One region of the Exiguobacterium acetylicum genome, then DNA from elsewhere that is predicted to be linked to it. Evidence: a T-box and tRNA genes for the amino acid it is inferred to sense, from the RefSeq annotation. Region 1 holds a T-box; the other holds one or more tRNA genes.
The links. The T-box of region 1 lies ahead of ileS (isoleucine--tRNA ligase). A T-box ahead of a tRNA ligase gene usually reads a tRNA of that ligase, here a tRNA-Ile.

Region 1 (14,990 bases):
TTACGAAGACATGCGGTCAGCACGAAAAAAGCAACCTTCCGATTGATGACATGTTTACGTTGCCAATCGAAGATACTGTTGAAACAGGGACATCAAGATAGTCATCAATGTGACGTGAACGTATCTAGCTGATACGTATGAGAGGAGGAGTTGGATGAAACGAGAGCAACATGTCACGCCACATCCTAAAGGTGGCTATCAAGTGAAAGCTGCTGGTGCGACTCGAGCAACCAAACGATTTGCTACACAGAAAGAAGCGATCGCTGAAGGGCGTCGCATTGCGAAAAAACAGAAGACAGAACTCGTGATTCATAACAAAGAAGGGCAGATTCGCGAAAAAGATTCTTACGGACATGATCCATTTCCACCACGAGGTTGAGCTATCATATACGACACGTTCTGATCATCAGAACGTGTTTTTTAATGATCCTCATGTCAAATGTTTTTGACATGAGGATGGAAGTTCATTACAGTAGAGATGTAAAAAGAATTTGACACGTCGTGGAGGAATGAACATGAGAAACCACATCAAAGAGCGACGTCTAGCGGCAAAATTATCGCAACAAGAACTGGCTGACCGCTGTCAGGTCAGTCGGCAGACGATCAATGCGATTGAAAACAACAAGTATGATCCGACTTTACAATTAGCGTTTAATATCGCCAAAGTCTTGCAGACACAAGTCGATCATCTGTTCATTTCAGAATAGGAGGAATGGGATGTCTAAGAAAAAAACGGGTTTATTTTTAGTGACGCTCGTGATAGTGGCGAGTCTTACCATCATTAGTATGATCATCGAAAACAACGTAACGTTCTTCTCCATCGTGCAATTGGCTATTCTGATGATCATGTTCTTCTCGTATTTTACGTGGGCGCGATCAAAAGAAGACGAGCGTCCTGTGCCAGAAGATGAACTCGGCAAAAAGATTACGACGGAAAGCGGGCTCGTTAGCTACAAAATCCTGATTGTCCTGATTTTTGGATTCATCTGTCTCGATTACTTTTTGCATGAATCAGCGAATCTGTTATTGATCGTCTTGTTCGCGATCGGACTGACACTGTTGCCGATCATAGAATTTTTAAAAGCAAGATCTTATCGATAAAACGGTATAAAAGTCGTTTAGACGGATTCACCCATCTAAACGACTTTTGATATTTCACAGATTATCTTTTTAAGACAGACCACTCACTCCGCAAAATCGAGTACATATACAAATCATCGAACTGACCACGCGAGTTTTCATATTGACGAAGCAACCCTTCGCGCTGAAAACCAAGCCGTTCAAGCAATTGGTGTGAAGCAGTATTTGCTGGTAAGACAAGTGCTTCGATACGATTTAAAGAGAGCTCCTCAAACCCATATGCGATGACCGCAAGTGCGGCTTCTTTCGCGATGCCCTGTCCCTGATGAGCTGGACTCAACTCAAACCCGAGTTCTGCCCGCTGATGGCGTGCCGACTGATTTAAGAATCCGCAACTGCCGATGATGACATCGTTTTCTTGTAACGTGATCCCGAACCGGATGCCCGTGCCATCGCGACGAATCGAAGCGTACCAATCAATCTCTTCGAGCGCGTCTGTTTCCGATTGAAAGGCGTCGAGTCCCATCTGTTTGACGACTTGTTCGTCTGATAAATAGGCGAGGACACTCGTAGCATCTTCGGGTAACACTTCGCGTAAGACGAGGCGGTTCGTTTTAAGCGTTGGGAAAGTATGTAACATTCAAAAAACCCCTTTGCAAGAAAATGTAAAAAGCTGTTGTGCAGTCTTTAAGTCATGTGGTAAGATTCTCCACAACAAGAGCATATCATTTCGTTGACGAGAAAGAGTAATGATTGTCCCTCTGCCTTACAGAAAACCGGGATTGCTGAGAGCCGGTAGCCAGATCAATCATGAAGATCCTCTCTGAGAAGTCACGCTGAACCATTCAGTAAGCGTGACCGGGTGTCCACCGTTACATGGAATGCGCATGATAGTGTGCAACTAAGTGCTGTCGAGAATAAGCATTCTCGGCGGAATATGGGTGGTATCGCGGTGAAGTCCGTCCCTGTCAAAGGGGGCGGACTTTTTTGTATTCTCTTAGTTACCGACAAAGGAGCGAACAAGAGATGACGTCACAAAACCAAGCAGAAACCTTACAACAACGCGAAGCGCGTGTCCGCAACAGATGGAAACAAGACCAAGTCTTCGCACGATCGATTGAACAACGCACGGAAGCGGAATTCGTATTCTACGAAGGACCGCCGACTGCGAACGGCTTACCCCACGTCGGTCATGCACTCGGACGAACCGTCAAGGATACCGTCGCCCGTTATAAGACGATGCAAGGATTCCGGGTCGAACGAAAAGCTGGCTGGGATACACATGGACTACCGGTCGAACTCGGGGTCGAGAAACAACTCGGCATCTCCGGCAAACAAGCGATCGAAGACTATGGTGTTGAAGCATTCATCGCCCGCTGTAAGGAAAGTGTCTTCTCCTATGAAACACAGTGGCGTGTCTTCACGGAAAAACTCGGCTACTGGGTCGACATGGATGACCCTTACGTGACGATGGAGGACGAGTATATCGAAAGCGTCTGGCATATCCTTGGGACGATCCATGACAAAGGCTGGTTGACGAAGGGACATCGTGTATCACCGTATTGTCCGAGCTGTCAGACGTCACTCAGTTCCCATGAAGTCGCGCAAGGCTATCAGGACGTGACGGACTTATCGGCTACGGTCAAACTTCCGATCGTCGGTATGGAGCAGACGTTTCTACTTGCGTGGACGACGACACCTTGGACGTTACCGGCAAACGTCGCGGTGGCGGTTCATCCGGAATTGACGTACGTCACGGTAGCGTTTGAAGGAGAGCGATTCATTGTCGCAAAAGCGTTAGTCGCTGAACTGTTCTCAGAATCCGTCGAGGTCGTATCCGAACAGCTTGGTGCGGAACTCGTCGGCTTGCGTTATGAACCACCGTTTGATTTCGTGACGCCAGAGAACGGTCACATGGTCGTCGGGGCGTCCTTCGTTCAAGCGACGAGCGGAACAGGACTTGTCCACCTTGCTCCAGCGTACGGGGAAGAAGATTACCGGGTCGTCCGGGAAAACGGTCTGTCATTCGTTAATGTCGTCGATGCTGCTGGGTGTTACACGGACGCCGTTCCACCACTCGTTGGTCGATTCGTCAAAGAGTCAGACGTCGCGATCATCCAGCTGCTCGCTGAACGGGGACGCTTGTTTGCGAAAAAACGCTATACGCACAGCTATCCGCATTGTTGGCGATGTGACTCGCCACTGCTCTATTACGCACAAGACAACTGGTTCATCGAGACGACGGCCGTCAAGGAACAACTCCTTGCGAACAATGCGTCTGTGACGTGGTATCCCGATCACGTCAAGGAAGGGCGGTTCGGGAAGTTCCTCGAGCAACTCGTCGACTGGAACATCAGTCGCAATCGCTATTGGGGTACACCACTGAACGTCTGGGAGTGTGAAGCGTGTGACACGACGTTCGTTCCAAAAAACAAGGCTGACTTGTTGCACCGGACGACATCGACGGAATCCGTCGAGTTGCATAAACCATACGTCGATGCGTTATCGGTCTCGTGTCCGACGTGTCAGGGAGTGATGCACCGGACACCAGAAGTCATCGATGTCTGGTTTGATAGCGGAGCGATGCCGTTCGCGCAACAGCATTATCCGTCACGGACGCAGACGCTTAACCGCTATCCAGCCGATGTCGTCATCGAAGGCATCGATCAGACGCGGGGCTGGTTCTACAGTTTGCAAGCGATCTCGACACTCTTCACGGGACAGCCTGCCTATAAGCGCGTCCTCGCACTCGGGCACGTCCTCGATGAGAACGGACAGAAGATGTCGAAAAGTCGCGGGAATGCCCTCGACCCGGTGGCGTTAATCGAAGCATATGGTGCTGATAGCTTACGCTGGGCGCTACTCGTCGACAGCAGTCCGTGGAGTGCGAAACGGTTTGCTGAGCGGATCGTCCAAGAAGCAAAATCAAAGCTAGTCGATACACTGGATCACGCCGTCCAGTTTTATCTGACGTATGCCGAACTGGACGGATTTGATGGCTCATGTCCGCAAAAACGGACGCGTCTCGACGAATGGTTGCTCTCGCGTGTCCATCAGACGACGCAAGACGTGACGAATGCGATGGACGATTATCAATTGACTCAAGCAGCGCGGAGTCTTGCGCAACTCGTCGATGAGATCAGTAACTGGTACATCCGCCGTTCGCGGGAACGTTTCTGGCAAGCTGATTGGTCGCAAGAAAAACAAGCCGCGTACAAGACGCTTCACTTCGCACTTTCGACGACGGCACGACTACTCGCACCGTTTACGCCGTACCTTGCCGATGATGTCTATCAGCGATTAACAGGAATGAGCGTACATGTAGCGGATTATCCGGTTGCCGATCAATCGATGCTCCGACCTGATCTGGAATACGAAATGACACAAGTCGTGTCTGTCGTCGAGTTAGGACGACAAGTACGTAATACGCACGCCTTGAAAGTCAAACAACCGCTTGCTAGCTTAAGCGTCCAATCGAGCGAAACCTTTTCGTGGACGGACTATACAGCAATCATCCAAGAGGAACTGAGTGTAAAAGACGTCAAAATCGTTCCGACGACGCAAGCGACGACACGGTTCCGTCTTAAACTGAACTTCCGCGCAGCCGGAGCGAAATTCGCACAGCAAGCGAACGCGATCCACCAATGGCTACAACAATTGTCTGCACAGGAGACTTCCGACTTGCTCGAGACCGGAAAATTGATCTATCAGACCGCTTCAGGCGATGAAGTCGAAGTGCGTCAAGCGGACGTCATCGTCGAACCAATCGTCCAGACGGGTTTTGCTGCTGCGACGAGTGGTGGACTCACCGTGACGCTCGATACGCGGATCACGGAGGCACTGGAGCAGGAACGCTGGATGCGGGAGCTTGTCCGCTATATTCAGTCGCAACGAAAGGCACAAGCGTTATCGCGGGACGCCCGAATCGATCTCGTCTTGTCGGTCGATGCGACGTTCCAACCAATCGTCGAGACGTTTGAGCCTTTGTTATTCAAACACCTTGCCTTATCCTCCGTGCGAACTGAACCGCTACAAGGAACAGGAGATGTTCAGCTAGGCGGACACGATGTCGGTGTCTCGTTCACACCAACGAAAGAATATTGTTAAGGAGAAGAACATGATTGCATTAGAAGCATTAAAAGGTCGACTCGTCGACGGTTTGTTAGAGGTCCAAAAAGAAGAAGGGGAAGTAGCCCGAGAACGTTTCATCTTTAACCGAGGAGCGACGGACGAACAGCTCGCGCTGTTACCTGCGTGGACGGCAGACGACTATCAGACGTTCTTACGTCAACATAACGGTGCGAAGCTCTTTCAACACGAAACGTTATCCTACAACGATGGATTCGAACTCTTTTCAATCGAGGATTGCCTGACGTATAGCGAGATGTGGGAATGTCCCGAAAACTTCTTAGCGATCGGTGCAGGACCAGACGGGGAGTGGATCGTCTACGAGATGAATCGACCGGCAGGAAATCGGATTTGGAGTGGGGAATTTCTAAATTTCGAGGAATGGGAGGAAGACGCGATGCCGTTCGGCTTTGAGCGATGGCTCGACTACTTGATCGTCGCGCAAGGCACGCTATTTTGGGAATGGTTCCGTTAAGAGAGGAAGAGGTTCAGTGGACATTCAATTACAGACAGCGTCTCTTGCAGACGCTGCGAAGCTTCATACGCTTCAAATCGAGGCGTTTTCAGAGACGCTCGAGCGGTATCAAGATTTTGCAACGAATCCGGCGAACGAATCGATCGATCGTGTCATTCACCGGATCACACATCCGAGCAGTACGTTTCATCAAATCATCGTCGACGATGTTGTCGTTGGCGGGATTTGTGTCGTTGCGAAAGCACCGAGTCGCTACGCGATCAGTCCGATGTTCTTAGATCCAGCCCGTCAAGGTGAAGGGATCGCCCAACGCGCGTTACAGCTCGTTGAAGCAGCGTATCCGGCTGCAACGACATGGGAACTGCGGACGATTCGCGAAGAGACACGTAACTGTTATTTCTATGAGAAGATGGGCTATCGATTGACCGGTGTCAGTCAACCGCTCAACGTACGGGCGACACTCGTTTCCTATCAAAAATCGCTTTCGGAATGAGCGGGTTTTGTCGGAAGGAAGAACCACCACAGATTCGTCAAAAGAGCGGCAAGAACGGCAAAGTTAAACAGATAAAGGCAAAAGAAGAAGACGAACTCGCCGATGTCCTCAAGGTTAGCTAACGGATTATCGACCAGGTATGATTCGTGACTAACGCCGAAGATGAACAAAGGAAAGAAGACATAGAAGTATCGTTTCCAAAAGAATGACGCACGACCTGTTTGAGACATAAGAGCACCTCCTGAAGGAATGGCACGCTTCTTCCAGTCAGAAGAAGCGTGTGTTCGTTTACGATAAAGAGGGTGTACCGACGACTTCGACGTGACGCGTGACCGTATCAAACAGACGTGTCCGCGTATCGTTATGAGACAACAGCAACGGTTCACCGGTCTCGTCATAGATGAAGGCAATCGGAATCGTAAAACCACAGTTGCGGTACGAACCATCGGCATGACTCGTTCCGATCATGAGTGCTTGTTGCGCCTGACTTATACTACGTGCTTCACCGGACCACTCAACGTACTGTTCCTCGCTGAACATGCCGACGCCAATCGGGTTGAAGATGAGATCAAGTCCGGATTCCTCGCGTAGTCCGTCTTTTCCTAAGAAGATTTCACGGCAGAGGACGTATCCATAGCGGAACGACCCGTCGTTTGCTGTTGATGGTGTATAAAGCGGTCCAGCTTCTGGTGTTTTGGCGCGATCCAGCAGAATCGTTCCGGTCGCATCGATGATGACAGCGCGATCGAGATTCGCTTCATCCTTGTAACCGAGGACGATGGCTGTTTCGAACTGTTTGGCAAGGTGTTGCACGCGTTCGAGTTCCGTGACCGTACAATAGCCTTCCGGGTAGACAATCAGATCGACTTCAGGATAAGCGGCAATTTCACGTTCGAATTGCTCGAGTCCGGTCTCGCGTTTTGGTTGAGCGATTAATAATTTCATCAAAACATCCTCTCAGGTATAAATATATCTGAAAAATCAGACTTTACGTTCGTCATGATTTTACCATTAGTGGTAAAATAAAGCATATCGCTTTTTGATAAATTTTACTGCAAATGAAGGAAGGTCATCAGCTTGAACATTTCAAAAACCACTCTTGTGACACGCCATCTACAGAAAATGAAGGCTTTTTACATAAACCAGATCGGATTCCCGCTCGTCTCGGAAACGGACGACTCGTTTACGATGCAAATCGGTACCGATCAGCTGACATATCAACAGACGGACGATGTTGATACGCAGTACCATATGGCGTTCAACATTCCGGAAAACGTCTTCCAACAAGGTAAAGCGTGGCTCGTAGAACGGACACCACTCTTGATCGAAGATGGACAGGACGAGATTTATTTTGACTTCACGGACTCGCATTCCTGCTATTTTTATGATCCAGATGAAAATGTCTTGGAGCTGATCGCGCGGCATCAAATCAATCCCTTTAAAGCGGAACCGACGTTTGATGTATCCGACATCCTCGGAATCGGTGAGATGAGTCTGACAGTGAAAGACGTGCTTGAAGTGGGTGCGCAGTTAGCAGAAATCGGCGTTTTCGAGCGACGGGAACGTCCGCTCAACGGCGCGTCACTCAACTTCCTCGGACCGGTCGCGGATGGAACGCATATCTTGCTCGTCCCAGAAGGTCGGACATGGTTGTTCTCACCGAAGACGGCGAAGGTCAGTCCGATCGAGATGGAACTCGACAGCAGACATCGGGTCCGGCTAGATGCAGCGGGCGTATGGCATCAAAGTGCCGTTTCTTCATAATTCATTATTCTAAAAAGTGAGGGAAGTAAGATGAATAAAGCGGTGAATGCGAGTATCGCGTTCGGATTATTGTTGTTCGTATGTGGTTTCTTTTTTCTGTTTGGCTATTTGACCCGGTCGATGCCGATTCAGCAAGGCGGTGACCCGGTCATCTTACCGGTCGCAGCACTCCTCGTTCTCCTACCGTTCGTGATCCGTGAAGGCATGCGCGTTTTGACGTATGTTACGTTGACACGTCGACAGGTCGGCGTACTCATCTTACTTGCAATCAGTGGAATCATACTAAGTAGTTGGATTGAGGTGCAGCAGAATGTTGCCGTAATCGATTTCCGTTCCCTCTTTACGATTCATACGTTCGTACTGTTCGTTTCGGGCATCATCTTGTTGTGTCTCCTATTGACGGGAATTAAACGGATGCGCGTCCGAACGAGAGTGATTTAAATGGAAAAGGACTGAATGACATGGGATACATCACAGAATTACGCAAACTCGTCGGCACACGACCACTCGTCATGGCAGGAGCGTGTGTCATCGTCGTCAACGATAAACAAGAAGTCTTATTACAACTTCGGCAAGATAACGGATGCTGGGGACTCGCTGGTGGAGCGCTTGAGATCGGGGAGACGCTCGTAGAGACGGCAAAACGAGAATTAAGGGAAGAGACCGGTCTTGAAGCAGAGCACCTCGAATTATTGAACGTCTATTCGGGTGATGCGTTTTACTATAAGTATCCGCACGGGGATGAAGTCTATAATGTCATCTCAGCATTTCTGTGTACGGCTTACACGGGTGAAGTGGTTCGGGATCCGTCAGAAGTCGCAGAATTACGCTTTTTCGCTATGGATCAGCTACCAGAAAACCTTAATCCACCGGAACGACCGATCTTGATGGAGTATGTTCAAAAACAACGGACAGCACATCACTTCTCCATTTGAAGAAAAGGGTAAAACAAAAAATCTTGAATGAACTGTTCATTCAAGATTTTTTGTTGCACTGGGACGCGTTTCAGCCTGTAGCATCAAGAGGACACGAAAAGGAGGAAACGCGATGCGATGCTTTGCGATTGATTTAGATGGAACGCTATTGAATAAGGAACACGGGATTTCGGATACCAATCAGGCAGCCATCAAGAGACGGCAAGCCCAAGGAGATATCGTCATCATCGTCACCGGGCGAGCTGCCTTTGATGCGCGACGGATTTTAGCGCAACACGGACTGGATTGTCCGGTCATTGGTGCGAACGGGGCAGAGGTCGAGGTGGGACAAGGTAGACGATATTTTTTGAATCGTTCCAGTAGTCGAACTGTTTGGGAGATCGTGCGATCTACAAACGTATTCATACATGTTTATCTACAAGACAACATCTTGTTACCGCAGTTTTCGCTTGTTGCCCTTCAAGGCGGAGATCGTGCGTTTCAAGAAGCCATTCAGGCTCAATTAACGCAATACGGTGTTGAAGAAGTTGATGAATTCGCAATCGATCAACTGGACGTCATCAAATTCATGTTCGTCTCACCTGACAGATGGCAGCTCGAACACCTCGAACAACAACTTCTGCAGCTGAAGATCTGTTCCGTGACACGTTCAGGTACCTATAACTTAGAAGTCATGGCAAACGGCGTGACAAAAGGGACTGCCCTTCAAGACATTGCGAGAGCGTACGGGATGACACCCGAGGACATCATTGCGATCGGTGACAATCAAAACGATCTACCGATGTTCGAAGTGGCGGGAACATCGATTGCCATGGGAAACGCGGAAGCGTCTGTCAAAAGAAGAGCGACATACCTTACCAGTGATCATGACGAGGACGGTGTAGCGGAGGCATTAAACGACTTAGAACGATGGGAACAAACGAAGGAGGAACAGCATGGCGAACATCTCGGACATCGCTAAACAAGCGGGCGTCTCAAAGTCGACGGTATCCCGTGTCTTAAACGATCATAAGCATGTATCAAAAGAAAAGCGACGGATCATCTTAGACGTGATGGAGCGACTGGAATATAGTCCGAACGGAAATGCGATCAACCTCTCACGCGGTAAGACGAATACGATTGGTGTCCTCGTGCCGCGTGTCGGTCATCCGTTTTTTCATCAATTAATCGAGGGGATCGGTCAAGTGTGCATGGAACGAAACCACACACTCCTTATCATCCAGACGGAACACGATCCAGCAAAAGAAGAAGCGAGTATGCAATACCTTCGCGATAAGCGGATTGACGGATTGATCATTGGCGCCATCAGTCAGCCGCAGTTACTTAAAACGATGCGGACGCTTGGACCAGTCGTTGCCTGCGAAGACTATCAGGATATCGTGCCGTCAATCTCTTTTAATCATGGAAAAGCAATCACGATGTTGCTGCAACATGTAGAAGAACGAGGAGCACAAACAGTCGGTCTCTGTCTTGGAAATCCAGATAGCGGAGTCGGAAGAGTCAGACGGGAGGCGTTCGACCAGTATCTCAAGACGTCTACGCTCCGCCATGGAATTCAATGGTACGCGGATCGGTGCTATTCTTTCAAGGACGGACAAGCACTAGCAGGTCAACTTCTAACGATAGACTTACCAGACGCCATCATCGTCGGCAATGACGAAGTCGCAGCGGGGCTTATCGATCAATTTCGCAAGGATGGCATTCGGGTGCCAGAGGATATCGTGATTACGGGGTTCGATGATGTACCAATTGCCAGAGTGCTTGGATTGACGACGATCCGGCAACCGGTTGTAATGCTTGGCAGACTGGCAGCAGAACAATTATTGAATGACGCGCTGAATCAGAGTGAAAGAGCTAGTTCTTTACTGGAACCTTCTTTGATGATTCGACAAACAACATAAGAGATTGGGGGTTATACAGATGAATAAGGAAAAAACCGGTGCGACCGCTACCGTGATGATGATGTCTGACGAGAGAGTTCGTAAATACTTCCATGAATCGATTGAAATACAACGAATCATACAGGAATTTCGTATGCTCGAAGAACTCGAGCGGACGGTTGTTCCGACACCAGACGTATATGCCGTTGAATTAAAAGATTCGCCGTTCATTGAGATGCAGCGGGTCGACGGTAGCGAAATGTTAGAGTTGTTTGAACCGGAGCGAATAACAGATTTTCTGAACACCTTCGCGACATTACATCAACGGATTCATCAGCAACAATCGCGTGTAGCTCCAGAATGGTACGATGTCACCCAACAAAAAGTGCATCATCTGCCACCTGCGTTGCGCTTGAAGGCGGAACGATTGCTAGAGAAGCTTCACATTCCCCAACAGCAAGGATTGCTCCACGGGGACTTCCATTTCCAGAATATCCTCGTGACAGCAGATGACACGTTCGTCGTCATTGATTGGCATGATGCGACGATAGGACCACCGATCGCGGATGTCGCGCGGACATTGCTCTTACTGCGGACAGCGGGTGAAATAACTGTACCGGACGAGGTGCGACGATACGTCTGTCGAGAATACCTCGACCGCTATCAAGCTGTTTCATCCATTCAGCTATCGAACCTTGCAGACTGGTTACGACTCATGGCCATTCTTAGGACGCTTGAGCAAGTTCCGGATGCTGAACAAGAACGAATTAAGGAACTGATTGAGCATCCGGATCTTGCTGCGTATTTCAGTTGAGAAGTGAGAGGTAGCGATTATTTTTCGACATATCTCATTTCCTCTGATTCCTGAATGCTGGTCGATTTCGCGAAGAGGTGATCCGTTACGATGACGACGACTGAAAGCGTGAGCGCTCGAAGACGCTTACCCGGAGTTGCACATCTATTATGAAAATCCTTATCCATCGTTCAAAAACGAAAAAAGCTCGGATTAGACATCCGTATCGAAGACGGATTCGTTGAGAATCAGCGCCTGTTCATTCAAGCGGAAATCGAACGATTTCGCCATTTTCCCGATGGACACATCATATTAGATCGTGGTCCGGAGGATCTTGAATTCTACACGCTTCATTATCCACAGATACATGGGCATGACTGGGATATGGAATCTCGTTTAAAGACGGAACTTGAAGCATTAAGAGAATGTCGGTCCGACCAGATTCTTTATTTACGCGAGTCAAACCAACTCTTACAAACGCGTCGGGACGCTGATCAGACAAGAACTCGTCAATCTTTTGAACAACATCAACCGCTTTGGGCACTCGAAGAAAACTGGTATAAACAGTTTCCGGTCTATTCGATTGATACGACAGCGAAAACGCCGGAGCAAGTCCGACAAGCAGCGATTCATCAGTTGTCTGTCACTGGAATCTTAGGAAGGGGGAGCGAAATATGAACTTGAAAGAGCTGACGTATCCCCTCATCGAGGGACAAGACGAAAAACAGGTCTACTGGATAGAACAAGGAGAATCGGTTCAGATTGGACAGACCTACGAAACGATTCGGTTAGAAAAAACAGCACATCAATCCATTTTGGTACGGGAGCAAGAATTGGTTTCAGAAAAAATCGGCAATCGAACGATCCGCCTGACGATGGATGCAGGAAATTATGCACCACTCGAATTCGTCGAGTACCAAGCTGGTGTTCAAACTGTGAATGCGTTGTATCGAGCGGATGAAGTCGTGATTACGCGAGGAAATGAGCAGTCTGTCCTGTCGATTCATGCTGAAACTGTTGATCTATTTTCAATCGAAATGTTGTTGCGAGCATTACCGCTAACCGTCGATTCGACGCTCTCGTTCAACAGCTTTAGTGCCGTTTCCGGACGTGAGGTGCCGATTCAGGTGCACCCTTTGCGGAACGAACTATTGACGACTGAGTCAGGCGAACATGTAGAGACGCTTTGCGTTCACGTTACGTTTGGTGAGCGTGTTCAGTATTACTGGATTGATCCAGTCAAGCGGGAGTTGTTAAAACAGTCCTCCCAGATTGCCGACGGGGTCTCATTGGAATTTCGTCGATGAACAAAAGAGCTGACTCAAAAGTTGGTCTCTACAAAGAAAAGGGTGGCAGAATGATGATCTGCCACCCTTTTCTCGTAAAAATGACGCGTCACACGCCACTCCTACAGGAACAAGCGCATATTTGCGCTGTCAGAGACAAACATGACCCGTTTTCCTGCTTAAATGAAGCAGGAAAACTGGCTTGTGGCTCGCCTGAGGGAAGGGCGTGAAAAGACGCGCCATTTTTTTGAGTCAGCTCCATTTGTTATAGCTGAAAATGATGTTGCATCGCTTCGAAAATCCGTTTACTTGCTTTTGTATCGTCAAACGCATAGATATGGCTGAGATGACGTTTGAACTTTTTAGGCATCTTCGATTCGCGTAGTGATTCCATCAAGGCGTCTCTTGTTTCGATGACGTCTCCCGGTAACAAATCCGTCGATTCGCCGGCGTTATCTTCGCCAACTAAGACAGGTGGGCGGTAGTAGATGACCTTTTTGTGCATCAAGGAGAAATCGAGACCGACACTCGAATAATCGGTAATCAACACATGATGATTTTCAAGTAGCTCCTTGACTGTGAACGCATCCTGACTGATGACATCGACGAAGTCCGAGTGGAACAAGTGGCTGAATTTTTGGAAATTGCGATGAAGATAGAACGAGACTTCAGCCTTGTTGTCCATTACTAAGCTTTTCAACCGTTCGTCCGTGATCAACGCTTGAAACTCCTGATAATAGTCGCTTTCCATGAACTGTTCGTCTGGATACGTATCGAGTTTCGGTCGCCACGTCGGCATGATCAACAGCTTTTTCCGGTTTTTATATCGCTTGAGCCAACGTGATCGTTCCGTGATCAATTGATCGAATCGGGCGAGCCCCGTCACGATGATTTCGTCAGGATGAAAACCGTAATCGCGGGCGATGAGTTGTTTCTCCCGCTCCGAGGAGACGACGAATAAGTCGGTAAATGGATGCGGCATCTTTTTCCCATAAATGTGACTGACATCTTTTGACCCGATGACACCGTGTTGCAAGAACAGCTTTTGTTTCGTTTGGATCAATGCTTCCGTGTGATAGGTAGCGAACGGTAAGGCATAGCTTGAAGAATGCGTATGGCAGAGAATATCTGCTGCTTGAACGACCTCGATGTTTTCTGGTGATTTGTAGAACACGATATGGTTCTCATATCCGACAAGATTTTTGAGGTCCGGACTCGACCGACTGATGATGTAGAAGATATTGAAGCGCTTCTGATGCTGGTCGACGAGATACTTGAAGAAAATCATCCCGTTATCTTGTGCTTTATCCGGATATTCAAAACAGATAATCGTCTTCTTATTTGGATCCAGTCCAAGTAACGGTTGAGGGTCCGCGTAATACTCGACGGTCTCGATCGGCACCGGGATTAGACGCATCGCAAGGCGTTCCGACACGGTTGAATAGGGGCGGACCAACACGTCATGTTGCTCATTAAGCGATAACCAGTGCTCATCGTTTAAGAGTTCTGGGTGATTTTTGAAGTGACGAATCCGCGGTGTAAAACCAGAGATCGGCATCTCACGAATCGTAAATCCGAACATGAGGTCATAGATGTTCGCATTGAATGCGTCGTAGTTATACCGGTCACCGAGTAACTGCTCGACGAGTTTTGGTTCGATCACGGCTTCGACCTCTGTCTTGAAGCGACGGGCATCAACTGGTGTGACGATGAAGCGATTAATCGGCAGGGCGATTTTTTGCTCCTGATGTCTGATTTTAATGAAGCAATGTGGCTGTTTCACTTCGAAATACTTTGAGTGAAACGAAAACTTCAATAGAAGGACGTCGTCTTGACGAGTGATGCCCTCAAATAGGATGTCTTGATCATAAAAATTCATGATGGACGGTTTTTTGTTATAGATCAGACTGAGCTCATCGTCTTGGTCGATGAAAATGAAATAGGAATGTTTCCCTTGTTTGATGTAGCTATTCGGTGCGATAACTAGTGGCTCCGAAAGATGTTTGAACGAGATCGGTGTTCCGGATTCATCGACGAATTTAACAGGATGATTCTTTTTTTTGAAGATATCGAGCAATGTATCAATCGATAGCACAAAGGCTGTCTCTATTTTTTGGAGCGGGATCAGTTGTTCATTGATCGCTAACTGTAGGCTT
Region 2 (14,990 bases), 460 kb from region 1:
CTCCGGCAATACCGTTACTTGGGTACTTCGCCATCCGCATCGCAATGTTGAACATATAAACGTTTGATGAACGCTCAAGTGCCGTCAAGTCCGTGATTGCTCCCATATTGACGTACGATGCTTTTTTCGTTCCCCCGATTGTGATCGGCGCATCATTGATGACTTCGTTTTGACGGATGACGCCCTCCTCGAGTCCCATCGCAACCGTTGCACCTTTGATCGTCGAACCGATCTGAAGGGACGTCAACACGTTATTGATTGCGACATCCGAAAACTTACCGGTTGCTGGATCCAGCTTTTGACCAGACATCGCAAGAATCTCACCAGTCTGTGGGTTCATGACGACGGCGTAACCTTCTTTTAGATAACGACTACCCATGCCACGCCCCATTTTAATCGCTTGTTGCATGATTTGGTCGACTTGTTTGTTGTACTCTGCATCCACGGTCAGAACGAGATCTTTACCGGACTCGCCTTCTTCGCGTTTTGGATCACCGACCGGCTCTCCATTGAACGTCTCATACACATCGTACGCGGGTTTCCCGCGCAGAAGATCCTCATACTGTTGTTCAAGGAATGATGTTCCGACACGGTCATTCAAGCTGTAACCTTTTGCTTTGAACTCCGCTTGTTGTTCTGCTGGAATCTTCGAATACTTCCCGAAGATGTTTCGAAGTGTTCCTTCATATGGATAAGAACGCTCATAGAACGGTTCCACCGATATACCTTTTAAATCTTCTAGATTTTCATCGATGATCGCCATCTCTTTTGCGGAAGCACCGAGTTTGACGAGTTGTGGATCAAGCGCATATCCGACTTCCATGTTGTGTTTGATCGCAATGACTTCCATCGTTTGATCGTCATAATCGATATCGTCTTTCGTAATCGCATCTAATCGGATTTGATCCTGTTCTGCGATTGATAGTTTACTTTGTGCTTCTGCTGAAGGATATTTCTGTTTGACGGCTTCTTGATAACGACGATCAGACTCTTTCGTGTTTGTCGCGATCCAGAAGTCCTTAATATCACGTTCTGTGACTTTCCAATCTTTTTTAGGCAAATCAATGATTGCCGCAAGGCGTTGTGCAATCTCAATGCGTTCATCGACTTTCGTCGTTTGTGCTCGACGGTAGACGATGGAGTATTTAGAAATCGTATCAACCAAAAGACGACCATCCCGGTCATAAATCTTTCCGCGTGGCACTTCATATTTTGATGCGATCATTTCTGTTTTTTGAACTTCCCGCGAAATTTTCTCACCATTGACGATTTGCACGACTCCTAAACGGAAAATCAAAATCGCAAACAATAAAAAAACGACGAAGAACATTAAATTCAGACGAAGCGGCAGATGATTACGCCGTCTTCCTCGTACGGTGATTCGTTTAGCCATGGCGTACTCCCCTATCGTTCAAAAGTCATCTTGTTTCATTATATAGAAGGAAACTTTCCATAACAACCTATCCCATCATTTTCCGCATTAAAAAAAGCGTATCGTTCACAATTGAACGACACGCTCGTTTTCACATTACTTCGCGTCAGCGTAAAGCTTCGCTACGTGATCCCAATCAACGACGTTGAAGAACGCATTGATGTAATCAGGACGACGGTTTTGATAGTTAAGATAGTATGCATGTTCCCAAACATCAAGACCGAGGATTGGTGTTTTGCCTTCCATGACTGGTGTATCTTGGTTTGGTGTCGAAACGACCGCCAATTTTCCACCGTCAACGATTAACCAAGCCCAACCTGAACCAAAACGAGTTGTTGCTGCTTTTGCGAACGCATCTTTGAATGCATCGAATGATCCGAATGCTTCGTCGATTGCTGTCGCGAGTTCGCCTGTTGGAGCAGCACCGTCGTTCTTCTTCAACAGTTTCCAGAAGAATGAGTGGTTCCAATGACCGCCACCGTTGTTACGGACTGCAGTTTGAATGTTTGCTGGGAGAGCATCCAAGTTTTGAAGAAGTTCTTCAAGTGACTTTCCTTCATGTTCTGTACCCTCAAGCGCCGCATTCACGTTCGTGACATACGTGTTGTGGTGTTTCGTGTGGTGAATCTCCATCGTACGAGCATCGATATGTGGCTCAAGCGCATCATAAGCGTAGCCGAGTTCTGGTAATTCAAATTTTGACATGTTCATGTCCCCCTTTGTGCTATTTTCGAAAACTTCAATACCCTTTAAGACTAGCAAAAGAACCTGTGTTGACGCAAGTCAAGACCCTCGGATTTACTCGACTTCTCGCGGAGCAAAAACTGAGACACCACCACCTGGAACCGGGAAGACACCAAATCCTTCATCGTCGATCACGACAGGGTGATCTTGATGGTTCGTATAGTCGAACCATTCTTGACCTGCACGTTCTTCACCGACGAACATCCGTTTTTCACACATATCGGCATTCGACAATAAGACCGCACAGCCAGAGTTCTCGATTTCCTCAACTCCACGGCGAACCCAACCGACACAATGAGGATCATCGAGATAATCTTCTTGCTCACCATATGCTTTGTGATACCGTGCATAGAGTAAAGCATCGATCATTTCTTTTTTTCCTTCTACCGGATGTGGTCCTTGCACTCCATAATAGTCACCGTAGAAGACACATGGGTAACCGTCTTTACGAAGTAAAATCGCCGCGTAAGCGTGTTGTTTGAACCAGTCATCCACCCACGACTCAAGTGATTCCCCCGGTTGAGAATCGTGATTGTCGACGAACGTGACGGCATTCGTCGGGTGTGATTCGACAAGGGTGTCCGCAAACAACGTCGTCATATCAAAGTCTTGTCCCTGCTTCGAAGCTTCATGGAACTTGTAATGAAGCGGAACATCGAACAAATCGATCGTATAGTCGACGCTATCGAGGAAATGACGACAATCATCGAGATCTGATTTCCAGAACTCGCCGACCATATAGAAATCACCTTCACTTTTTTCAATCATTGATTTTGCGAATTCATGAACGAATTCATAGTTGATATGTTTGATGGCATCGAGTCGGAAACCTTGGCAATCAATTGTTTCTTGGAACCAATGTCCCCAGCGGATCATTTCTTCTCGGACTTCCGGGTGATTATAATCGATGTTCGCGAACATCAAATAGTCATAGTTTCCGAATTCATCATCGACTTGATCATTCCAATCTTTATTTTTACCGGAAATTTTAAAGACACCCGTCTTTTCTTCACGGGCATCAAAATCCGTTCCATTGAAAAATTCATGTGTCCAGATGAAATCTGAATATTTTCCGTTACGTCCTGGGAACGTAAACTTCGTCCAAGCTTCGATTTCAAACTCTTCTGAAATTTCTTTCGAACGATCTTCTGGATGGACCTCGACGACATTGATCGTCTCGAGTTCATCGGCTGCTGCTTTATGGTTCATGACGACATCCGCGTAAACAGCGATATCGTTCTCACGAGCAACCTGGATCGCTTCGACGAGTTCATCTTTCGTACCGTATTTCGTACGGACCGTTCCTTTTTGATCAAATTCGCCTAAATCATAGACGTCATAGATGCCATATCCTGTATCTTCATCCGATTGACCTTTTGACGCCGGTGGAATCCACACGGACGTGATGCCGGCAGCACGTAATTCAGGCGCCCGCTCTTTCAAGCGTTGCCAGTGCTTCCCATCATTCTCTACATGCCACTCAAAAAACTGCATCATCGTATGGTTACGTTCCATCTCTCTTCGCTCTCCCTTAGTTACTATAGTATGAATATTATTACAATATCTTTACTATTCCCCGGGGGAACAAAAATAAACGCTTCCCGTTTTTCAACGAGAAGCGTTCTACTGAATGGACCCTGCAGGGCTCGAACCTGCGACCGGACGGTTATGAGCCGTCAGCTCTAACCAGCTGAGCTAAGGGTCCTTAAGTAATAGTAGCGGCGGAGGGAGTCGAACCCACGACCTCACGGGTATGAACCGTACGCTCTAGCCAGCTGAGCTACACCGCCATGATGTATGTTTCTTACTCTTACTAGATTACGAGATGTGGCGAAACTTGTCAATATGCTATTTCAAAAAAATAAACAGCTGATTTCATTTTTTGAAATCAGCTGTTATAAGAAAATCGTATTTCACTTAGTTCGTTAAAGCCGTCCGCTGTTCTAGGACGAGATCCGTAATGTTAACAGCGTGATCGCCAATTCGTTCGAGGTTCGACAAGAGATCGACGAAGATCATCCCTGCTTGTCCCGTACATTCGCCAGCGTTAACACGAAGGACGTGATGCTTCCGGAATGACCGTTCGAGCGCATCGAGTTTTCCTTCGAGTTCCAGAACCTTACGAGCTCGTGTAACATCATCCTCTTCGACAGCGCGAACAGCACAATCGACGATTTCTTGCGTTAAGGCATACATGTCATCAAGCTCTTTCTTCGCAGCTGATGTGAACTGGATTCGGTTGACGATTTGGAAGTCGACCAATTCGACGATGTTTTCGACATGGTCACCGATTCGTTCAAAATCATTTACAGCGTGCATCAGTAACGAGTGCTCATTTGATTCACGTTCTGATAAATCATGTGCTGCTACTTTAACGAGATAACTCGTGACTTCTGTATTTAAATGGTTGATTGCATATTCAATCTGTTGTGATTCCGATACATCTTTCTTATCATGCGATTGCGTGTAACGGTGTGCTTTTGAAAGTGCGTCTTTCGAGAATTCTCCCATTCGCAATACTTCGAGCTTTGCTTGGTTTAATGCGAGTGCCGAAGATTGGTTCAAGATATTTTGATCCAGATGACGCGGTTTTGAATCAATCGTCGTATCCGTTCCCGGTACGATTTTTTGTACCAACCATGCGATTTGTGCAATGAACCAACATTGAATCAACGTATTGACGACGTTGAATGTTCCGTGTGCAAAGGCGATTTGCATCTTTGGACCTAAATCAAGCGTACCCGTGATCCATGCGATGAAATTCGAGAAGATCGGTAAAGCAATCAAGAATAAAATCGTTCCGATAATATTGAAGATGACGTGTGCTGCCGCTGTCCGTTTAGCTGCAATCGACGCACCAAGTGCTGCAAGTACTGCTGTGATCGTCGTTCCGATGTTATCACCGAACAAGACCGGAAGTGCTGCTTTGATATCGATCATGCCACCAGCATACAACTCTTGTAAGATACCGATCGTCGCAGAAGACGATTGGACGAGAACAGTAAAGATCGTTCCGACGAATACACCAAGCAATGGGTTATCCGACATCGATACAGTCAACTCACGGAACCAGACACTTGACTCGAGTGGAGCCATTCCGTCGCCCATCAATGTGAGACCATAGAACAATGCACCGAAGCCAAAGAAAATCTGTCCAATGTATTGAACCCGTTCTTTATTGAAGAAGAAGATTAAGAAAGCACCAATTGCGATCGCTGGAAGCGCAGCTTCCTTGACGTTAAAGCCGATGATGAATGCCGTAATCGTTGTTCCGATATTTGCCCCCATGACGACTCCGATTGCCTGTCTTAAATTCATCAGACCCGCACTAACGAGACCGACGACGATGACGGTCGTTCCTGACGACGACTGAATTAAAATCGTGACGACGATACCTGCTAAAATACCTAATAGTGGATTCGTCGTATATTTATCGAGGATGTAACGTAATCGGTCTCCGGCTGTTTTTTGGAGCCCATCTCCCATATACTTAATACCGAATAGGAAAATCCCGAGTCCACCGATGAAGGTGAAAATCATTTCCTGCAAATCATAGTTCATCTTGCCAGCTCCTTTATTTCATGTGGATTGATGTGTTTGTAAAGTTTATTTTCTCAACTCCCCCATTATGTAAAGGTCTAGTGAACTTGTAAATAGTTTTTTCAATATCCGTTTGTTAAGCTTTTATTAATCTGTACCATTACACAAAAAACCTTTATTACAAACACAAATCAAATAATTTAAATCTGTTATAAAACATTAGAAAGAGTGATTCACTTGTCATTTTTACGTCAACTGATTAATTACTTACAAACTTCCTTAATTCCAAATCGTCCGTTTTTGCGTCTTCGTTTAGCAGATGTTTCCCTTTATTTTTGTGGATTAGCTTGGATTTCATTTTGGACGACGGTCATTGATTCCTTCTTTTTACAAAAAAACATTCCGATCGTCGTCTGGTTCATCCTTCATTTCATCTTTATCGCAATCGCTGTATTACTTTACGTATTGTTTATGGCGTATCTAACAAAAGGGTTTGTCCGATTGTTACTTCCCCGTCCGTGGGCATATCGCCAAACGTTTCCTTATACAGTCGCAACGAACCTCTGGTCTTTCCCAATCGGTATGCTTCTATACCAACTTGATTATCCTCGCTTCGGAATCGGGATACTCGTAATCGGACACTTCGTCTACACATTAGTGCCATTATGGATTGCCCGTTCCTCGAAGCCACGTTCTTCACGTAAACCTCAATGAGTATTAAAATCAGGCGTCCGACGGATTGACGGACGCCCTTCTTTCATTAAACAATTGTAAATGTTCAATTTTCGTTCTTGTTTCTCGATTTTTAGGGAATAGTTCGATATGATAGAAAAGGTAAACATAAACAATATGGCGGTATGCCACAAAAGGAGATTTTCGATATGCCGAAAATGGTCCATCGCTCTAAGACTCGTCCCGTTCGTGTAGGGGACCTTGTCATTGGTGGAAATAATGAAGTCATCATCCAAAGTATGACGACAACTAAAACACACGACGTCGAAGCGACAGTCGCTGAAATCCTACGCCTTGAAGAAGCTGGTTGCCAAATCGTCCGCGTCGCTTGTCCAGAAGAACGTGATGCGCTCGCACTTGCAGAAATCAAAAGCCGAATTAACATTCCGCTTGTCGTAGACATCCACTTCAACTATAAACTTGCGCTTATGGCAATCGAAGCTGGCGTTGATAAAATCCGGATCAACCCGGGTAACATCGGTCGCCGCGAAAAGGTCGAAGCCGTCGTTACAGCAGCAAAAGCAAAAAATATCCCAATCCGGATTGGGGTAAATGCCGGTTCACTTGAAAAGCATATTCTTGAAAAGTATGGCTACCCAACTGCTCGTGGTATGGTCGAGAGTGCGTTGCACCACATTAAGATTCTCGAAGATCTCGACTTCCATGATATCATCGTCTCGCTTAAGGCATCAGACGTACAGTTGGCGCTTGAAGCGTATCAGCTCGCTTCTGAATCATTCGACTATCCACTTCACGTCGGGATTACGGAATCTGGTCCACTTCGCTCTGGTTCATTAAAATCAGCAGCGGGACTTGGCGCGATCTTGTCACGCGGAATCGGAAATACAGTTCGTGTATCTCTTTCAGCGGACCCTGTCGAAGAAGTAAAAGTCGCAAAAGAAGTCTTGAAATCATTTGGTCTCGCAGCGAACGCAGCGACATTGATCTCATGTCCAACATGTGGTCGGATCGAAATCGATTTAATGTCGATCGCTGCAGAAATCGAAGACTATATCGAAAACATCCAAGCGAACATCAAAGTTGCGGTTCTCGGATGTGCGGTCAACGGTCCTGGTGAAGCACGTGAAGCTGATATCGGTATCGCTGGTGCACGCAACGAAGGATTGTTATTCCGTCACGGAGAAATCATCCGTAAAGTACCGGAAGCAACGATGGTCGAAGAATTGAAGAAAGAAATCGATGCGATCGTTCTCGAAAAACAGGCTGAAAAAGAAGCCGAAAAAGCAAACCATGCATAAGTGGAAGACTCCTCCCTCGCGAGGAGTCTTTTTTCCTATCTCGATTTCGACTATGTTATACTAAGTGAAGAAAAATTTTTAGAACGTTGGTGACTGTAAATGAAAATTGGAATCGACATTGATGGAACGATCACACATCCATCCTCTTGCTTCACTTACATGAATAAGCATCTTGGAACGTCGATTGACTTCAATCAGGCGTCCGAGTATGAATTGCATACGTATACCGATATGAATCAAATCGAATTTTGGGACTACATGGTGAACTCCGGTCACGAGACCGGCATTTATCGTGAATCCATCCCTCAAGAACATGTTCGTCATCACTTATGGAATTTGCGGAAACAATATGATCTCCATTACGTAACAGCACGATCGGAGCTTGTTCGTCCTGTAACAGAAGAGTGGATCAAACAACACGAACTTCCTCTTGATTCTTTGATCATGACGGGATCACACGACAAAGTACAAGTCGTCCGTGATTTATCACTCGATTTATTCATGGAAGATCGATTAGAGAATGCTGTGCAAATCGCAGAAGACACATCTATTCCTGTAATCTTGTTCGACGCACCTTATAACCGTAAAGCTGTACCGAATAATGTCATTCGTGTCGCTTCATGGAATGAAGCCGTTCAAGAGATTCAAAAATTTGCACCGATTCGTTAAAACAGCCGATTAGGCTGTTTTTTCCATTTTCATGTCATTGCATGACTCGATATCGTACAATGACGATAGATTGAAACTTTGATATAGGAAGGGCTTCATGATGCTTGCGACAGTGAATATCTTTTTTATTAATATCTGTATTATTTTTCTCGTTTCTACGTTCACCTTTTACCTACTTCGTGATCGTTTACCAATTCAACCTGACTCAAAAATATCTACTCGTCTCTATTTCGGACTTTCCAATGGTATGACTGGCATTCTACTTATGCATAATGCAATCGACTTAAATGGAGCATTGATTGATTTACGGTTATTACCTCTCGCTTTGTCCGCTTTGTTCGGTGGTAATATCAGTATTGCCGTGACAGGGCTGATGCTCTTGATCTACCGATTCGTGATTGATAGCGGAGATTCACTAAGTGCTCTATTTAGTTCCGTCATCACACTACTTGGATTTCTAGTACTTTCTTTTATTTGTCGTCGATTCATCAAAAGGCAAGGGTACTTCTTTTCTGCAATCGTCACGGTCGGTTCCCTACTCGTACTCTCGCGATTGATTATGAGTAACTCCCCAGCAGATGCCTGGGGAACGATTTATATTCCTTATTTCATTTTAACGATTGGTGGAGCTCTTTTGTTTTATCGTTTGTCTTCACTCCTTCAGCAGCATTTCGTTCTTTATTCTTATCAATCCTACCTTGCTTCGACCGATCAATTGACGCGGCTCGCGAATCGCCATGTCATTTTAGAAAAAGTCACGACGCTCGAAAGGAGTAAAGATTCTTGGGGAGTCATCTTGTTTGATTTGGATCACTTTAAGAATGTAAATGATACACATGGTCACGCAATCGGAGACGCTGTCTTGCGCCACTTTTCAATCTTATTGAACGAACATTGTCCGGCACCCGTTACGGTCGGTCGATATGGTGGTGAAGAATTCATCGTCATCGTTCCAGACATTGAACTGCATCCTCCTGTCGTCCTAGCTGAAACAATCGTAACAGCCGTTCAGCAAACACCGTTCGTCATGCAAGATCATGCCGTATCCATTACGGTATCCGCAGGAATTGCTTACGCTCATCAACAACCAGCTGAAACAGTATTTAAGCAAGCGGATAGTGCTTTGTACGAAGCAAAAGCGCAAGGAAGAAATCAGTATCGCCTGTATCGATCGAAATGAATACTAAAAAGCCACTTCTCCTCCGAGCGATTCGGACTGAAGTGGCTTTTGTTGGTCAACGGACCGTTCCTTCATTCGTCTTTTGCAGTAGACAGATGATTTCTTCAAGTGGTACCGGTTTAGCGAAGAAATAACCTTGGAATAGATGAATACCGATTTCCTTGGCAATGCGTACTTCTTCTCCTGTCTCAACTCCTTCGACGATACATTCGACATGCATCGACTGGCTCAGTTGAAAAATCGACTCGAGAATGGATTGTCGTTTCTCCGATTCACCGATTTGTTCGATGAATTGCTTTGGAATCTTTAATTGACGTAACGGTAACAAACGCTCGAGAACATGATAGGACGCATGACCGGTTCCGAAATCATCAAGTGACAACGGGAAATCGAGCGTTTTGATTCGTTTGAGCGCTCGATGAATCGATTGGCTCTCAAAATCAAGTGACTGACTCTCGGTGATTTCAATTTTAATCTGTTGCGGTTTTAAGGCATACTTCAGTAGCGTTCGTTCGATGAAAGGCATGAACGACTCACTCGTCAACTGGCGTGGTGATACGTTGACAGATAACGTAAACTCGTCTGGAACAAGATCGACCAATGCTTTGCGCGTCTTACAGCTTTCCTCAAAAATCCATTCTCCTAGACGAATGATTAAATCACTTTTTTCAGCAATCGGAATGAATACGGATGGTCGATCAGCTCCTTGTAACGGGGTCTTCCAGCGAACTAAGGCCTCAAGACCAATAAATCGCTCTGATTGAACATCGTATTGTAATTGATAAACTAGATGAAAATCCGTTTCGATATTAGCTTGGGCTAGGGATTGTGCTGCTTTGACTCGTAATTCTTGATCCTTACGCCATTCTTTGTCAATACACATCACACGTTCGTTTTGTTGCGCTGCTTCTTGTAAGGCAGTCAATAATTGTTGCACCCGACGCTTTCGATTGTTGGTCGCCCCTTCGCCGTTATCAATGACGATGGATATGTTGACATAGACATGGTGCCCCTCGATTTCGTATGGTATGGAGATTTCTTGACTCAATTCTTCCATCGCTTCCTTACACGCCACCTCGTCCGGCTTTTCCATGACGATCAATAACGTACCTGCTTCAATCCGAGCAAAAGCTTGATAAGGAGGTAGTTGTCTCTTGAGTCGCTCGATACAGGCGCGTAGTACTTGTAACTGAATATCTTCTCCAAAATAACGTGCCAGCTCATAGTAGTTTTCTAAATGAATCCCGACAAAAATGAGCTGTTGTTCGGGTCTTGGAAAATCAATTTCGTTTAATCCTTGGCGATTCAAGACACCTGTTTCTTCATCACGTCGCGCCGTATCGTGTAATTGTATCGCAAGGTCATTTAACCGATTTAAATTGCGAATATGCAAGTGATTGATGACAAGCGCAATCGATACGCCAATCACAATCATGCCAATCCGTCCATAATGGTCTGTCGGATCAATTTCTACCGTCACGGTATCGGCATTCCACATGACATAAAAACTAGTTGCGATGGCAATCGCGATGGCGTACCACATCATGATTCGTTGATACGAGATTAAAGCGATCATCAAAAACAAAAAGCTACTTGCCCAAACGGTAACTGCCGCATAAGGTAAAAAGCTAATCGATGTAATCGGAACGACGAGCAACATCAAAGACAATAAGTGCGTTTGCAAAACGGTTTCCATTTTGCGACGACTAATATAAAAAATAAATAGACCCATGACGATTAAAAATGAAATGATGACAGAACGACTCAAATACGCATTCTTAATTGTCTCTTCTGTCGTCGTATAAATGATCAAAGCACCAACGAACATCATGAATAAGGCAAAATTTCCAATCCACCATTGTTGTTTCCGAACGATATCCTCCATGCTTTCTCCCTCCTTTCCGTCTGATTTTCCGTATAAAGGTTTCGACATCGCTTGATGATACTCCTGTCAAATGGAATGTGTCAATTCTTTCCTAAAAAGAAAAGTCTTCCCTCATACGTATCGTGGAAGACTGTTCTTTCAAATTGATGTTTTTATAGCTCGACTCTTCCTAACTCCTCGATGACATCCGTTGCTAGCAAGCTGCTCGGATGTAAACGTCGTTCAACTTGCCGAGAAGCACGTGCATACCACTCTGCTCCTAACGCTAATGTTCTTTCAATGTCTCCTGTTGGATGTTGTGCAAGAAGGCTGGTTAATATACCAAACAGCGTATCCCCACTTCCTCCTTTGGCGAGACCACTTGATGCACCCGAGACGACGAATCCGCCTCCATCCGGTTTCGCGATTAAGATGACATGAGACTTCAAGACGACAGTTACTTGATGCAAGATGGCATAGTCGGTTGCTTGACCGAAAAGATCATCTTGAATACTTGCGACACTCTGATTCGTCATCCGGGCGAATTCACCGATATGCGGTGTGACGATGATCGGCGCGGTTCGCTCGGGATAACTTTCTTTTACTAGAGCTGCAGCATCTAGTACAACCGGCAAATCACTCTCAAGCAGATAGTCCACCCATGTTTCGACTGCCTCTTGCGATAATCCGGGACCGATTCCAACTGCTGAGATGGAGGGGAGCATCTCCTGAATTGCTGGTAATGTCTGATCAATGACCATCGCTTCCGGCGCTTGGACGATGATTCCATGTTTCGCAAGTGCCGTCGTTGCCACTTGTAGTTTACCGACTCCTGTTCGTAAGGCTGCCCGTGTCGCGAGTTGAATGGAACCCGGCATCGTCTCACTTCCACCAATCAATAGAGCCGTCCCGTACGTTCCTTTATGACCGTATGGTTCCCGCTTGAACAAGGCGGTCACACCATTAGGTGATACGCGCCATTCACCAAATGTCGGTAATCCGATATCAATCGTTTCTGATTCGCCATAAAACGGTGCTGTCCGTATTAAAAAGGCAGATCGTTTCATTGCATGCAGTTGAAATGTCACGTCTGCGCGAACCGCTGTCTCCTTAAATTCCGTTGCGTGATCCGTCGGTACTCCGCTCGGCACATCCACTGCATAGATACGTGCCCCTTGTCGCTTTTGTTCCGATACGAATTCACATTGCGCTTCGAACACTTGATTCACCCGCTTTGGATCAAATCCCGTTCCATATAAGGCATCTAGAATGACATCATATTGACCACACGGTTGTTCGGTCACGAGTCCAAATGCTTCTGCATAATGAACATGGACGATGGATGTATCCGAACGATTCTCTCCAAATGGTGCATGTAGTGTGACATCAAATCCGTCGCGTATCAATTCGCGTCCAATGACATACCCATCCCCACCGTTATTGCCTGTCCCACATAAAATCAAGATTCGCTCCGTCTTCCTATGACGCTCTTTGATACGTGTTGCGATGTGACTTCCGGCTCGTTCCATCAGCACTTCAAGTGGCAGTCCGGATGTCCGTGCCCACTCATCGATTTGTCGCGCTTCTTGTGTATCATAAATCATCTTCTCATCACCTCTGTTCGACTATTCCCGTTTTGAACAGGACTAGTCTTCTAAAACGAAAAAAGGACGCCCGACCGGGCATCCTCTTTCATTTAAGATGTCATGCGTTGACAATTCGCACAGCGTCCATAAATTTCGAACTTATGATCCTCGACTTCAAAGCCAGTCTCTTGGACCGGAGAAACCCATTCCATCGGACAAACATTCAATGTTTCCGTCTTGCCGCAGATTCGGCATATTAAATGATGATGATGGTGTCCTGAAGCACAAGCTGCTCGGTATTTCATCTCACCGTCTAATTCCGTCACTTCTAATAAGTCGATTTCCGAAAAGTCATTCAAGTTTCGATAGATTGTATCATAACTTAACGAAGGATGAGACGTTCGAAGAGCTTCTGCTACTTCCCGCGCACTGACATAACGATTGACTTCAAATAGATACGATAGCAAATCGAGACGCTTCGGTGTCATTTTAAACCCGGAAGCCTTCATGCGTTCACGCGCTTGTTCGATGTTCGTCTTCATGTGTTTTCCCTCCTATCCAAAACCGTTCCAACAGCATCACGATGATCAGCTCAAGTACCGCAAGCAAGACGATCATTCCACCTGGTGCCAAATCGAACTGATAGGCCAGGATGAGTCCGAGTACTGTCGCAACCTCACCAAATATGATAGCTAAAAAGATCGTCGCCTTAAAACTCTTCGCAATTCGAAGTGCTGCCGCAACCGGTAACGTGATTAAGCTTGAGACAAGCAAAATCCCAACGATTCGCATACTGATCGCAATGACAAGTGCAACGACGATCATAAAGAGAATATGCACTAAGCGAAGGCGAATCCCGGAAACGCGCGCCTGCTCCTCGTCAAAGGAAAGGAACAACAATTCCTTATAAAAAGCAAAGACGAAGATGACGACAACGACCGTCACGATAAGAATCGTATATACATCCGTCAAGGCGACAGCCGAGACCGTTCCAAACAAGAAAGAGACGAGATCCATTGAAAAGCCGTTCGCGAGACTGATGAATGTTGCCCCAAGTCCCATCCCTGTCGCCATGATGATCGGGATTGCGAGTTCTTGGAAATGCTTGTACTTTGCACGCAACCAATCAATCGTCAGTGCCGCGATGACCGATGTCACGATTCCTAAATACAGTGGATTTAAGTCCGCTAATTGTGCGACCATTCCAGAAATCAATAGACTGAGCGCAATTCCGGCCAGCGTGACGTGTGATAGTGCATCTGCGATCAGACTCATCCGCCGGACAACAACGAACGAACCAATCAATGGTGCCGTGAATCCGATCAGAATGGCAGCCACCAAAGCGTACTGTAAAAACTTTAACGTCATGAACGCTTCAATCATTGGACACTCTTCCCTTCATGAACGAGGACACGTCCCGGAACCGGATAGAGGGAGCGGATCGTCTGTTCATCTAGTTCCCAGTATTCTTTGATGCCACAGTTACACCCTAAACGTCCATCGACCAGATGGATCACATCCGTGACAAGTTTACTGACGAAGTGGATATCATGCGTGACAAGAACGAATGTCCGGCGCTTATCTCGACGAAGTTCTTCTAATATTTCATAAAATTCTTTCACGTATCGCTGATCGACACCAACGGTTGGTTCATCCAAGATCATTAAATCAGGATCGTTGACGAGCGCACGTGCGATGAAAACACGTTGTTGTTGACCACCGGATAGGTCGCCGACTTTTGAATCGCGTCGCTCCCACATTCCGACCGTTTCAAGGGCCGTTCGTACTTTGTCTCGATCGTCGCGAGATAAGCGACGAAAGAGTCCTTTTTTGGCGTACAGCCCCATCTCAACGACTTCTGCGACAGTCACCGGAAAACCGGAGTTGAACGCTGCCGCTTTCTGCGAAACATAGCTGATTCGCCACCATTCATTGAATTGTGATTGGGATTGTCCAAATAAACGAATCGTTCCTTTCGGTTGCA

Region 2: it has a tRNA-Ile gene. The T-box ahead of ileS (isoleucine--tRNA ligase) is inferred to sense a tRNA for this amino acid. The anticodon was not compared.

Annotation. Positions count from the first base shown of each region.
Region 1 is NZ_CP082333.1:1,368,641-1,383,630, forward strand. Features, by position in the region: gene K7G97_RS07005 (DUF2188 domain-containing protein) at 155-379, shown strand; gene K7G97_RS07010 (helix-turn-helix transcriptional regulator) at 516-707, shown strand; gene K7G97_RS07015 (hypothetical protein) at 718-1,101, shown strand; gene K7G97_RS07020 (GNAT family N-acetyltransferase) at 1,163-1,720, opposite strand; T-box leader at 1,805-2,050, shown strand; gene ileS (isoleucine--tRNA ligase) at 2,107-5,187, shown strand; gene K7G97_RS07030 (SMI1/KNR4 family protein) at 5,198-5,683, shown strand; gene K7G97_RS07035 (GNAT family N-acetyltransferase) at 5,700-6,176, shown strand; gene K7G97_RS07040 (hypothetical protein) at 6,155-6,406, opposite strand; gene K7G97_RS07045 (carbon-nitrogen hydrolase family protein) at 6,465-7,121, opposite strand; gene K7G97_RS07050 (VOC family protein) at 7,254-7,940, shown strand; gene K7G97_RS07055 (hypothetical protein) at 7,971-8,381, shown strand; gene K7G97_RS07060 (NUDIX hydrolase) at 8,402-8,875, shown strand; gene K7G97_RS07065 (Cof-type HAD-IIB family hydrolase) at 8,988-9,836, shown strand; gene K7G97_RS07070 (LacI family DNA-binding transcriptional regulator) at 9,811-10,776, shown strand; gene K7G97_RS07075 (phosphotransferase family protein) at 10,796-11,569, shown strand; gene K7G97_RS07080 (hypothetical protein) at 11,933-12,226, shown strand; gene K7G97_RS07085 (DUF3108 domain-containing protein) at 12,223-12,855, shown strand; gene K7G97_RS07090 (CDP-glycerol glycerophosphotransferase family protein) at 13,100-14,990, opposite strand, start outside.
Region 2 is NZ_CP082333.1:905,545-920,534, reverse strand. Features, by position in the region: gene K7G97_RS04715 (peptidoglycan D,D-transpeptidase FtsI family protein) at 1-1,393, opposite strand, end outside; gene K7G97_RS04710 (superoxide dismutase) at 1,529-2,137, opposite strand; gene K7G97_RS04705 (alpha-amylase) at 2,231-3,691, opposite strand; tRNA gene K7G97_RS04700 (tRNA-Ile) at 3,808-3,881, opposite strand; tRNA gene K7G97_RS04695 (tRNA-Met) at 3,893-3,966, opposite strand; gene K7G97_RS04690 (Na/Pi cotransporter family protein) at 4,094-5,737, opposite strand; gene K7G97_RS04685 (hypothetical protein) at 5,945-6,430, shown strand; gene ispG (flavodoxin-dependent (E)-4-hydroxy-3-methylbut-2-enyl-diphosphate synthase) at 6,598-7,707, shown strand; gene K7G97_RS04675 (5' nucleotidase, NT5C type) at 7,807-8,376, shown strand; gene K7G97_RS04670 (GGDEF domain-containing protein) at 8,474-9,556, shown strand; gene K7G97_RS04665 (GGDEF domain-containing phosphodiesterase) at 9,612-11,441, opposite strand; gene K7G97_RS04660 (NAD(P)H-hydrate dehydratase) at 11,594-13,024, opposite strand; gene K7G97_RS04655 (Fur family transcriptional regulator) at 13,117-13,548, opposite strand; gene K7G97_RS04650 (metal ABC transporter permease) at 13,520-14,389, opposite strand; gene K7G97_RS04645 (metal ABC transporter ATP-binding protein) at 14,386-14,990, opposite strand, start outside.